2 regions of the Phreatobacter oligotrophus genome follow, and region 1 is predicted to be linked to the other one. Evidence: predicted binding sites of a transcription regulator. Region 1 holds the regulator's gene; the other holds the start of a gene.
What was found. The regulator LexA, encoded in region 1, represses DNA repair genes until DNA is damaged. The targets are predictions, from matches to a motif close to TGTTCNNNNTGTGTTCNG.

Region 1 (5,738 bases):
CCGGGCGGAGTGACCATGGCCGGCCTCCTCCCCGTCGAAGAGGCCCTGGCGCGCGTTCTCGACGGCGCATCACCCCTTCCCGAGGAATGGATCCCGGTGGGCGATTGCGACGGCCGCGTGCTGACCCGCGATCTCCTGGCGTCCCGCAGCCAGCCGCCGGACGACATGTCCGCCATGGACGGCTATGCCCTCCGCGCATCCGACCTGCCCGGCCGCCTGACGGTGATCGGCGAGGCCGCGGCTGGGCGGGCCTTCGGCGGCGAGGTCGGGACGGGACAAGCGGTGCGCATCTTCACCGGTGCACCGATTCCGCCCGGCGCCGACGCGGTCATCATGCAGGAGGACACCGCACGCGACGGCGACGCTGTGATCATCGACCGCACGGCACGACCCGGCCAGTTCATCCGCCGCCGCGGCCTCGACTTCACCGCAGGGGTCAGCGTCCTGCCCGCGGGCACTGTCATGAACCCGCGCAGCCTCGCCCTCGCCGCCGCCATGAACCACGCATCCGTGCCGGTCCACCGTCGGCCGCGGGTCGCGATCCTCTCGACCGGCGACGAACTGGTGGAGCCCGGCACCGCGCCGGGCCCGAACCAGATCGTCTCGTCCAATGCCCTTGCCATTGCCGCGATGGCGCGCCGTGCAGGCGCGGACGTGACCCATCTCGGCATTGCCCCCGACCGGCTCGATGCAACCCTCGCCCGGGTGCGCCTTGCCCGCAGCGAGGGCCATGACATCCTCGTCACCTCCGGCGGGGCATCGGTCGGCGAGTACGACCTCATGCGGGACGTGATCCGCCACGAGGGCGGGGAGCTCGGCTTCTGGAAGATCGCCATGCGCCCCGGCAAGCCGCTGATGATGGCCGATCTCGGCGAAACGCGGCTGCTCGGCCTGCCCGGCAACCCTGTCGCCTCCTTCGTCTGCGCGATGTTGTTCCTCGAACCGCTCATTGCCCGCCTCGCGGGACGTGCCGTCGACGGACCGGCGACCGAGGCCGCGATTCTCGGTTCTGACGTCCCAGCCAATGACCTGCGCGCCGATCACCTGCGTGCCCGCTTGACCACATCGGCGGACGGCCTCGTCGCCACGCCCTTCCCGGTCCAGGACTCCTCGATGATCCGCGTCCTCGCCGAAGCCGACGCGCTGATCCTGCGCCCGCCCCATGCGCCGGCGGCCCGCGCGGGCGAGCCCTGCCGCGTCGTCCGCCTGCCGCGCTAGGCCTTCACGAAATCTCAACGGTTGCAGAACACACATAGAACAGATAGTGATTGTTCATGGTCTGTTCGTTCGATTCGGGCCGGTGACACTCAGGGGCGGTATCCGATGCTGACGCGCAAGCAACACGAGCTTCTTCGCTTCATCCAGGAGCGGCTGAAGGAGACCGGGGTGCCCCCCTCCTTCGACGAGATGAAGGAAGCCCTCGACCTGAAGTCCAAATCCGGCATCCACCGGCTCATCACGGCGCTAGAGGAGCGCGGCTTCATTCGCCGCCTGCCGAACCGCGCCCGCGCCCTCGAGATCATCCGCCAGCCCGAGCAGTCGGCCGGTCCCGCCACCGCCCGCGGCAAGTTCTCGCCGAGCGTCATCGAAGGCTCGCTCGGCCGCTCCCGGCCGCAACCGGTTGATGACGACACGGTCATGCCGGTCGCCGTGCCGCTGATGGGCCGCATCGCCGCCGGCGTGCCGCGCGAGGCGGTGGAGCAGCGCATCTCGACGGTCTCGGTGCCGCCGGAGCTCATCTCCCGCGGCGAGCATTACGCCCTGGAGGTGCGGGGCGATTCGATGATCGAGGCCGGCATCCTCGAAGGGGACATCGCCCTGATCCGCAAGGGCGACACGGCCGAGACCGGCGACATCATCGTGGCGCTGATCGATGACGAGGAAGCGACGCTGAAGCGGCTGCGCAAGCGCGGCACCTCCATCGCCCTCGAAGCCGCCAATCCAGCCTACGAGACCCGCGTTCTCGGTCCCGACCGGGTGCGCATCCAGGGCAAGCTCGTCGGCCTCATCCGCCGCTACTGACGGCTCAGCGCGGCGGCTCTGCGTCGCCCTCCTCGGGCATGTCGGCCGCCGGAGGCGGTGCAGGCGCTTGGGGTAACGCCGCATGGGGCCCTTGCAGCACCGGCGGCATCGCTCCCTTGGGCGGCGCCCGGTGCCAGGGTCGCGTCCCGTATGTGAGGCGTGCTGTCTCCACCTGCCATGATCCGGCCTCGTGGCGCAGCCGAAGGGCGCCGGTCGAGGGGATCGCCGAAAGGTTCAGCACCACGGCGCCGCACCCGTGCGGAACCGCGAAGCGCGTCACCACCAGCCGCGCCTCGCGGCAATCATCGGCCAGTGCATCGGGATGAAGCGGCACGGCGATGCGGCCGCCGCCCGCCAGCGGCATGGCGCAGCCGAGGCCGTCGCACCGCACCCCCTGTTGCAGGCTCTCCTCCGCCGCATTGCGCCGGTCGCCCTCCGCCAGCAGCCAGCGCTGGACGGCGAACCGGCTGCCGCGCCGCGAGACGACCCGGAGCGTTCCGTCCGGCGCGCGGGCGGCGACCGTCGTGCCGTCGCCGTCGACAAGCGCGAGCGGCGGCTTGCCATGGGGAGCGGCCGCGAGGCCGGCCAGCACCAGCGGCGCCCCGATCCAGCGCAGCGGCGTCGACAGCGCCGCGACCAGCACCAGCCCCAGCGACAGGACCAGCAGCGCGGACGGCCGGGTCTCCGGCACGATCACCTTGCCGCCCGGCCAGGAGGCGACCCATTCGACGATCCGCACGAAGAGGTCGACGCCCAGCCCCGCCAGGGCCCAGACCGGCTTGTCCCAGCCGAAGGGCCAGAGCATCAGCGCCAGGATCTCCAGCGGCATGACGAAGAACTCGATGACCGGGGCGCCGAGGAGGTTCCCGGCAACGCCGTAGAGATGCACCGTGTTGAAGTGGTGCGCCGCGTAAGGGGTCGTCGCGAGTGAGGCGACGAAGGAACTGGTCGCAAGGCCCGCGACCCCATTCGTGACCATGAGCAGCATGCGGCCGATGCCGGCTGGGGCATCGGCATGCGCCTCGGCGAAGGGCCGCAGCGACACATAGCCGGCAATGAGCGCCAGCGTTGCGGCGAAGGACATCTGGAAGCTCGGGCCGAGAAGGCTTTCGGGCGCGACGAGCAGCACGGCGAGCGCGGCGATGGCGAGCGTGCGCAGCGTCAGCGCGCCGCGGTCGAGCATGACGCCGAGAAGGACCACGGCGATCATGATCCACGAGCGCTGCGTCGCGACTTCGGCGCCGGAAATCACGAGATAGATGGTCGCCACCACCAGGGCGACGAAGGCGGCCCAGGCCTTGGCGCGGTGCCGCAGGGCGATGGACGGCACGAGGGCGAGGCCACCGCGCACGATGCCGAAGATGAGGGCCGCCACCAGCGCCATGTGAAAGCCGGAGATCGACAGGATGTGATAGGTGCCGGCCGCGCGCATGGCCTCGTTCAGGCCTTCCGGGATGCCGTCGCGCTTACCCGTCACCAGAGCATCGGCAATGGCGCCGGACGCGCCGGGGATGGCCGAGCGGATGCGGTCGCTGATCGCCTGGCGCACCGCGTCGAGCCTTGCCCGGAGCATGACGCCGGAGGGCATCTCGCCCACCTCCCCCGCCCGGACCTGGCCGATGATGAACCCGGTGGCGCCGTAGCCGGCGAACCAGGCATCACGGCTGAAGTCATACTGGCCGGGGGCGGCGGGATCGGCCGGCGGGCGCAGCCGCACCGTCAACACCACCGCCTGACCGGTGGTGACCCCGGTCGCAGTCCGGCTGGTGACGCGGATGCGGTCCGGCGCCGGATCGGGCGCTGGCGTCAGGCTGCGGACCCGCAGCGTGAGCCGGTCGCCATTCTCCCGCCGCTCCACCGCCTCCACCCAGGCCGAGACGGTCAGCGACTGGGTCTCGGTTCGCAGCACGGGGTGGGCGACCCACGCAGTCCGTGTCGCCGCTGCCGCGAAACCGAGAGCGACCGCCGCAATCGCGGTCATGGCCAGCGCGGGCCCGTGATGCCGCCGCAGGACGATCGCCGCCGACGCTGTGGCGATAGCGAGCAGGATCGCCGCCGCAAGCGAGGGTTCATCGGGCGCGGCGAAGTACAACAGTATGCCAACGCTCATCGCCACGGGCAGGAACAGGAAGGCCCGCCCGCGCTCCAGCTCCAGCGCCCACCATCCCGACAGCCGCGCGCCGATCGCCTCAAGGCCGAGCCCGTGACGCGTGCCAGCCGCGGCACGCATGCCGGCGGCAATGGCGAGTGCCCTCGCGCGCGGCCTCACCGCCCACCTCCCGGCAGGGCGCTCACCGACGGGCCGGACGACGCGTGGCCGCTCACCACAGGGCGCTCCCCATTCCCGTGCCGGCATGCTAAGCCGACGCGCTTTCCGGCCAGAAGCCTAGTCGCGCCCGGCCCGCCCTGTCCTCTTCGGAAGAATCATGACCGTCGTCTCCCGTTTCGCCCCCTCCCCGACGGGCTTCCTGCACATCGGCGGTGCCCGCACCGCGCTGTTCAACTGGCTCTATGCCCGCAAGACCGGCGGCAAGATGCTGCTGCGCATCGAGGACACGGATCGCCAGCGCTCCACCACCGAAGCGATCGACGCCATCCTGGATGGCCTCGCCTGGCTCGGCCTTGCCTGGGACGACGAGACCATCTTCCAGTTCGCCCGCGCCGAGCGGCACGCCGAGGTCGCCCGCCAGCTCCTCGCCGCCGGCAAGGCCTATCATTGCTACGCGACCCCCGAGGAGCTCGAGGAGATGCGCGCCACCGCCATGAAGGAGGGCCGTCCGCCCCGCTATGACGGCCGCTGGCGCGACCGCGATCCCTCCGAGGCGCCGGCCGGCGTGAAGCCGGTGATCCGCCTGAAGGCCCGGCAGGATGGCGAGACGGTGGTCGAGGATCTCGTCCAGGGCCGCGTGGTGATCCCCAACAAGGACCTCGACGACCTCGTGCTGCTGCGCTCGGACGGCACGCCGACCTACATGCATGCCGTGGTCGTCGACGACCATGACATGGGCATCACCCACATCATCCGCGGCGTCGACCACCTCACCAATGCCGCCCGCCAGACCCAGATCTACGAGGCGCTCGGCTGGGTGGTGCCGGCCATGGCCCATATCCCGCTCATCCACGGGCCGGATGGCGCCAAGCTGTCGAAGCGCCACGGCGCCCTCGGCGTCGAGCAGTACCGGGCGCTCGGCTACCTGCCGGAGGCGCTGCGCAACTATCTCGTCCGCCTCGGCTGGAGCCATGGCGACCAGGAGATCTTCTCCACCGAGGAGATGGTCGAGGCCTTCGACCTCTCGTCCATCGGCCGCTCGCCGGCCCGCTTCGACTTCGCCAAGCTCGAGGCGATCAACGGCCACTACATCCGCCATGCCACCGACGACCGCCTGCTCGCCGCGATCGACGACATCCTGCCCCACATCGATGGCGGGCCGGCGCTGAAGGAGGCATTGACGCCCGCCCGGCGCGACCAGCTCCTCAAGGCCATGCCCGGCATCAAGGAGCGGGCGAAGACGGTGCTCGACCTCATCGACGGCGCCGGCTTCATCCTCGCCATGCGTCCGCTCACCGTCGACGACAAGGCGCGCGCCCTGCTCACCGACGACGCGCGCGGCCATCTCGCCGCGCTGCACACCCGCCTTGCCGCCTTGGCCGACTGGACGGCCGCGGCCGCCGATGCGGCGGTGCGGGCGGAGGCCGAGGCGCGCGGCGTGAAGCTC
Region 2 (5,738 bases), on a different contig from region 1:
CATGTCGTCGTCTATGATGCCGAGGACCGGCCGGGGCCCGGTCAACTCCGCGAGGCGGCTGAGACTTTCGCAGCGGCGGATGAGCGCCTGGGCTGCCTGCAGGCGCCACTCACCATCGTGGATGCGCCGGGGCTGTTGTCGCGTTTCTTCGCGGCGGAATACGAGGCGCTGTTCCGTGTGCTGCTGCCAGCGCTCGCCCGCTGGAACTGGCCCCTGCCGCTCGGCGGCACCTCCAACCATTTCCGCAGGTCCGCCCTGGTCGCGGCCGGCGGCTGGGACCCCTACAACGTCACCGAGGATGCCGATCTCGGCTTTCGCCTCGCGCGCCATGGCTTTGCGACGGGCACGATCACCACGCCGACCCGGGAGGAGCCGCCGGCGACCCTCGCCGGCTGGCTTGGCCAGCGCGCCCGCTGGTTCAAGGGCTGGATGCAGACGCTCGCCGTCCTTGCGCGCCGGCCGCTGCGCCTTCGCCGGGAGCTCGGCATAGGCGGCTGCCTGGCCCTCGGCGCGACGCTGGCCGGATCGTTGCTCGCCGCGCCCGTCCATCTCGTCGCGCTTGTGGCGCTGACGGCCGGCTGGGCGCTGCAGGGACCGCCGCCCTGGCTCGGCGCGGCGGCCCTCGTCTTTGCCGCCGGCTATGGCGGCAGCCTCGTCTTCCTCGCGGCCGGCCTGGTCCGGGGCGGGCGCTCCGGCCTGCTGCCGTGGCTGCCGCTCCTGCCCGTGGTCTGGCTCGCCATGGGCCTTGCCGCGCTGATGGCGCTGCGCCAGCTCTGGTCGCGCCCGTTCCACTGGGAGAAGACTGCCCATGGGGGCATTGTCTGGCCGGAGGATCGCCCCGCCGCGGGCCTCGCCACGCCCGGCGAGCAGGAGGTGCTGGAGCGGGTCCGCGTGCTGACCGAGGTGGCGCTGGCCAGCCGGCGGCACCAGCCGCGGGATGTTGCGGCGGCGCTGAGGCGGCACGCCGCGCGGCTCAGGCAGTCCGAGGCTTCACCGTCGATGGTAGCGGGGCTCGAGGCGATGGCCCGGGATCTTGGCGGGTCCGCCTCCCGTGCATCTCCGTCAATCGAACGAGGTTGAGCCCGTCTGTGCGACCTTGCCTCCGTCGCTGCGCCGCGACATGGTCCGCCGCCGTAACGAGGGGGCATAGGCATGAGCGAGGGTGAAGCACCGGCCGCGGTCCGACCGAGCGACCGCCACAGCGCCTTCCATCGCCTCATCGGTTGGGAGGTGGTGGAGTGGAGCGACGGCCACGCCGTCATGCTCTGCCCGGTGCGCGAGGAGTTCATGAACCGCGGGGGCGGCCTGCATGGCGGCCTCGTCGCGACGCTGATGGACTCGGCTGGCGGCTATGCGGCTCTGGGTGGCCCGCCGAAGGACCCCGATGCGGTCGACGGCCGCGGTGTCACCCTGTCGCTGACCGTGAACTATCTCGGCACGGCGCGGGAGGGCACGCTCAAGGTCACCGCCACCCGCACGGGCGGCGGAAAGAGCGTCGCCTTCGTCACCATCCGGTGCGAGGACGACAAGGGCAATCCGATCGCCGAGGGCGTCGGCACCTTCCGGCGATTCCAGCGGGAGGGCTGACGCCTCACTCCGCGAGGTCGAACTCGCCCGGCGCGAAGCGATAGCTCGTCGAGCAATATTCGCAGGTGACGGTGATCGCACCGTCCTCGACCATGTCGCGGCGTTCATCGCCCGAGAAGCTGCGGATGATGCCGTTGATGCGGTCGCGCGAGCAGGTGCAGTGCTCGCGCACGTCCTGCGCGTCGAACACCCTGACGCCACGCTCGTGGAACAGGCGGAACAGCAGCCGCTCCGGCGACAGGTTGCGGTCGACGAGCTCGTCGTCGCCGATCGTGTCGGTGAGGGCGCGCGCCTCGGCCCAGGCCTCGTCCGGCTCGGGGATGGCGGTGCCATCCGGGGCATCGCCCGGATCGAGGTCGCGATGGCCGGTCGAGGCCTTGGGCAGGTGCTGGACGAGCACGCCGCCGGCGCGCCAGGCGCGGGTCAGGCCCTCGTCGCCGGCGACGAACTCCTCGGCCGCGGCGAGGCGGACGCGGGTGTCGATCTGCTCGGACTGGCGGAAATACTGGTCCGCCGCCTTCTCCAGACCCTGGCCGTCCAGCGAGACGATGCCCTGGTAGCGCTGCATGTCGCCGCCCTGGTCGATGGTCATGACCAGCTGGCCGTCACCGAGGAGGGCGGCCGGCTCGGCATGGCCGGCGGCGATGGCGGCATCGACCGCCTCGGCATCGAAGCGGGCCAGTGCCCGGACGCGGTCAGGCGTGGCGACGTCGACCACCACCATGCGGACCGGGCCGTTGGTCTGCGTCTGAAGGATCAGCCGGCCGTCGAACTTGAGGCCGGAGCCGAGCAGCAGGGTGAGGGCGGTCGCCTCGGCGAGGACGCGGGCCACCGGCGCGGGATAGCCGTGACGATCGATCATGGTCGACACGGAGCGGCCGAGACGGATGACGCGGCCGCGCAGATCGATTTCTTCAACCTGGAAAGGCACGACAATGTCGTCGGCGCCGTGGGTGATGTCAGGTATCGTGGACATGCCGGCTATATGAGCCTTCCGGGCGCGGAATGCGAGAGGCAGATGCGGCGTGGAGCGGGGGCACTGCCGATCACGGGGCCGTGACCGTTCTCCGGAGAACTACGCAGGATTTTCAAGGGGCCCGGTCCGTCATGCCGGGTCGATCGTTGCGTCAGGGTCACACCCGCATGGCAAATCATGGCGCGACGGGGTGTGCGTCTGCCATGCCATTGCGCAGCGGTAGATGGTTACGCTCTATCGATTCGTCCGTTTCGCGACGGTCGGGTGCCACATGCCGTGCCGCCCACCGACGCGCACAACTTCGGGGTTCCCTCATGCGGCGCTTCTTGCCCGTTCTTGCTGCCCTTGCGGCGCTCGCCTTCTCCGGCGCAGCGTCCCAGGCGCAGACCGTCAATTTCGGCTATGGCGACCAGGTCATCTTCGACCCGGCCACCGGTGGCCCGATGACCATGCGCCCGCGGACCGATGGTGGCCCGCGTCCGTCGGCCGGCGTCTCGGCCATTCCGCGCGAGACCGTGCAGTTCTCCGGTCGCTATGCCCCGGGCACGATCGTCATCAACACCCAGGAGCGCCGCCTGTATCTCGTCCAGGCTGGTGGCACCGCCATCCGCTATGGCGTCGGCGTCGGCCGTCCGGGCTTCTCATGGGGCGGCAACCAGACCATCACCCGCAAGGCCGAGTGGCCGGATTGGCGTCCGCCGGCCCAGATGCTGCGCCGCCGCCCCGACCTGCCGCGTTTCATGGCCGGTGGTCCGGACAATCCGCTCGGCGCCCGCGCCATGTATCTCGGCTCCTCGCTCTACCGCATCCACGGCTCGAACGAGCCGCACACGATCGGTACCGCGGTGTCCTCGGGCTGCTTCCGCCTGACCAATGACGATGTGATCGATCTCTACAACCGCGTCCGTGTCGGTACCCGGGTCATCGTTCTGCGCTGATCGTGCCCCTCTTTCTGTTCGCGACAGGCCGGCGGCGACGCCGGCCTTTTGCATTTTCGGACCTCGGGTTGGCTTTGGGCGCCTGAGGCCCCATTTTGGACGAGAACCGAATCGGAACATTCCCCGCCCATGACCGACCCTGCCGCCTTCCGCCAGCCGAGCCTTGCCGAAAGGGCCATGGCCGCGCGTGGGCAGCAGGCGGCCGCCGCCTATCTCAGCGGGCTCAACCCGGAGCAGCGCGCGGCGGTCGAGACGCTGGATGGCCCGGTGTTGGTCCTCGCCGGCGCCGGCACCGGCAAGACGCGGGTGCTCACCACCCGCATCGCCCATATCCTCTCCCAGCGCCGCGCCTATCCCTCCGAGATCCTCGCCGTCACCTTCACCAACAAGGCCGCGCGCGAGATGAAGGAGCGCATCGCCCACCTCGTCGGCGAGGCGGTGGAGGGCATGCCCTGGCTCGGCACGTTCCACGCGACCGGCGTGAAGATCCTGCGCCGCCATGCCGAACTCGTCGGGCTGAAGCCGGGCTTCACCATCCTCGACACGGATGACCAGATCCGCCTGCTCAAGCAGCTCATCCAGGCCGAGAACATCGACGAGAAGCGCTGGCCGGCGCGGATGCTCGCCTCCGCCATCGACGGCTGGAAGAACCGCGCGCTGACCCCCGACAAGGTGCCGGCGGGCGAGGCGGCGTCCTATGCGAACGGCCTCGGCCTGAAGCTCTATGCCGACTACCAGGCGCGGCTGAAGGTGCTCAACGCCGTCGATTTCGGCGATCTCCTCCTGGAGGCCATCCGCCTGTTCCGCGAGAACCCGGAAGTGCTGGCGGAGTATCAGCGCAAGTTCCGCTTCATCCTCGTCGACGAGTACCAGGACACGAACGTCGCCCAGTATCTCTGGCTGCGGCTCCTTGCCCAGCGCCAGGAGGGCCGGCCGCAGAACATCTGCTGCGTTGGCGACGACGACCAGTCGATCTATGGCTGGCGCGGCGCCGAGGTCGACAACATCCTGCGCTTCGACAAGGACTTTCCGGGCGCCACCGTCATCCGGCTGGAGCGCAATTATCGCTCGACCGGCCATATCCTCGCGGCCGCCTCCCACCTCATCGCCCACAACGAGGGCCGCCTCGGCAAGACGCTGTTCACCGACGGCGAGGATGGCGAGAAGCCGACCCTGACCTCGGTCTGGGATTCGGAGGAAGAGGCGCGCTCGATCGGCGAGGAACTGGAGCAGCTGCAGCGCTCCGGCCACCTGCTGAACGAAACGGCGATCCTCGTCCGCGCCTCGTTCCAGATGCGCGAGTTCGAGGACCGGTTCATCACCATCGGTCTGCCCTACCGTGTCATCGGCGGCCCGCGCTTCTACGAGCGTCTCGAGATCCGCGACGCGCTGGCCTATCTGCGCTGCGTCGCGCAGGCCTCGGACGATCTCGCCTTCGAGCGCATCGTCAACACGCCGAAGCGCGGCCTCGGGGACGCGACGCTGCAGCAGCTCCACGACTTCGCGCGCGCGAACGGCGTGCCGCTCATGCAGGCGGCCCGCGTGCTGGTGGAGACCGAGGAGCTGAAGCCCAAGGTGCGCCGTGCGCTGAAGGACCTCACCGAGCAGTTCGACCGCTGGGCCGGACAGATCGAGGCCATGCCGCATTCCGAGCTGGCCCAGCTCGTGCTCGACGAGAGCGGCTACACGGAGATGTGGCAGAAGGACAAGACCGCGGAAGGTGCGGGGCGGCTGGAAAACCTCAAGGAGCTCGTGCGCTCCATGGAGGAGTTCGAGAACCTCTCGGGGTTCCTCGAGCATATCGCCCTCGTCACCGAGGCGCGCGGCGATGCCGAGACCGAGGACGCGGTGTCGATCATGACCCTGCACTCCGCCAAGGGGCTCGAGTTCGAGACGGTGTTCCTCCCCGGCTGGGAGGAGGGGCTCTTTCCCCACCAGCGCTCGCTCGACGAGAACGGCCGCGCCGGTCTCGAGGAGGAGCGGCGCCTCGCCTATGTCGGCATCACCCGCGCGCGGCGGCGGGCGAAGATCTATTTTGCCGGCAACAGGCGCATTCACGGCCTCTGGCAGTCGACGGTGCCCAGCCGCTTCGTCAACGACCTTCCCTCGGCCCATGTGGAGATCAGCGAGGGGCTCGGCACCTCGGGCTATGGCGGCATGGGCCGCGGCGGCTTCGGCCAGAGCCGCTTCGACAAGGTCGAGAGCTTCTCGTCGAGCTATTCGACGCCCGGCTGGCT

Region 2: C8P69_RS16480 (ATP-dependent helicase) is a predicted target of LexA. The motif match lies at 3,603-3,620, and genes of this name have one in related genera.

What each region holds. Positions count from the first base shown of each region.
Region 1 is NZ_PZZL01000004.1:132,201-137,938, forward strand. Features, by position in the region: gene moaC (cyclic pyranopterin monophosphate synthase MoaC) at 1-13, shown strand, start outside; gene C8P69_RS10415 (molybdopterin molybdotransferase MoeA) at 16-1,218, shown strand; gene lexA (transcriptional repressor LexA) at 1,324-2,022, shown strand; gene C8P69_RS10425 (ComEC/Rec2 family competence protein) at 2,027-4,291, opposite strand; gene gltX (glutamate--tRNA ligase) at 4,449-5,738, shown strand, end outside.
Region 2 is NZ_PZZL01000007.1:173,504-179,241, reverse strand. Features, by position in the region: gene C8P69_RS16500 (glycosyltransferase) at 1-1,080, shown strand, start outside; gene C8P69_RS16495 (PaaI family thioesterase) at 1,153-1,587, shown strand; gene C8P69_RS16490 (Hsp33 family molecular chaperone) at 1,592-2,563, opposite strand; gene C8P69_RS16485 (L,D-transpeptidase) at 2,878-3,501, shown strand; gene C8P69_RS16480 (ATP-dependent helicase) at 3,631-5,738, shown strand, end outside.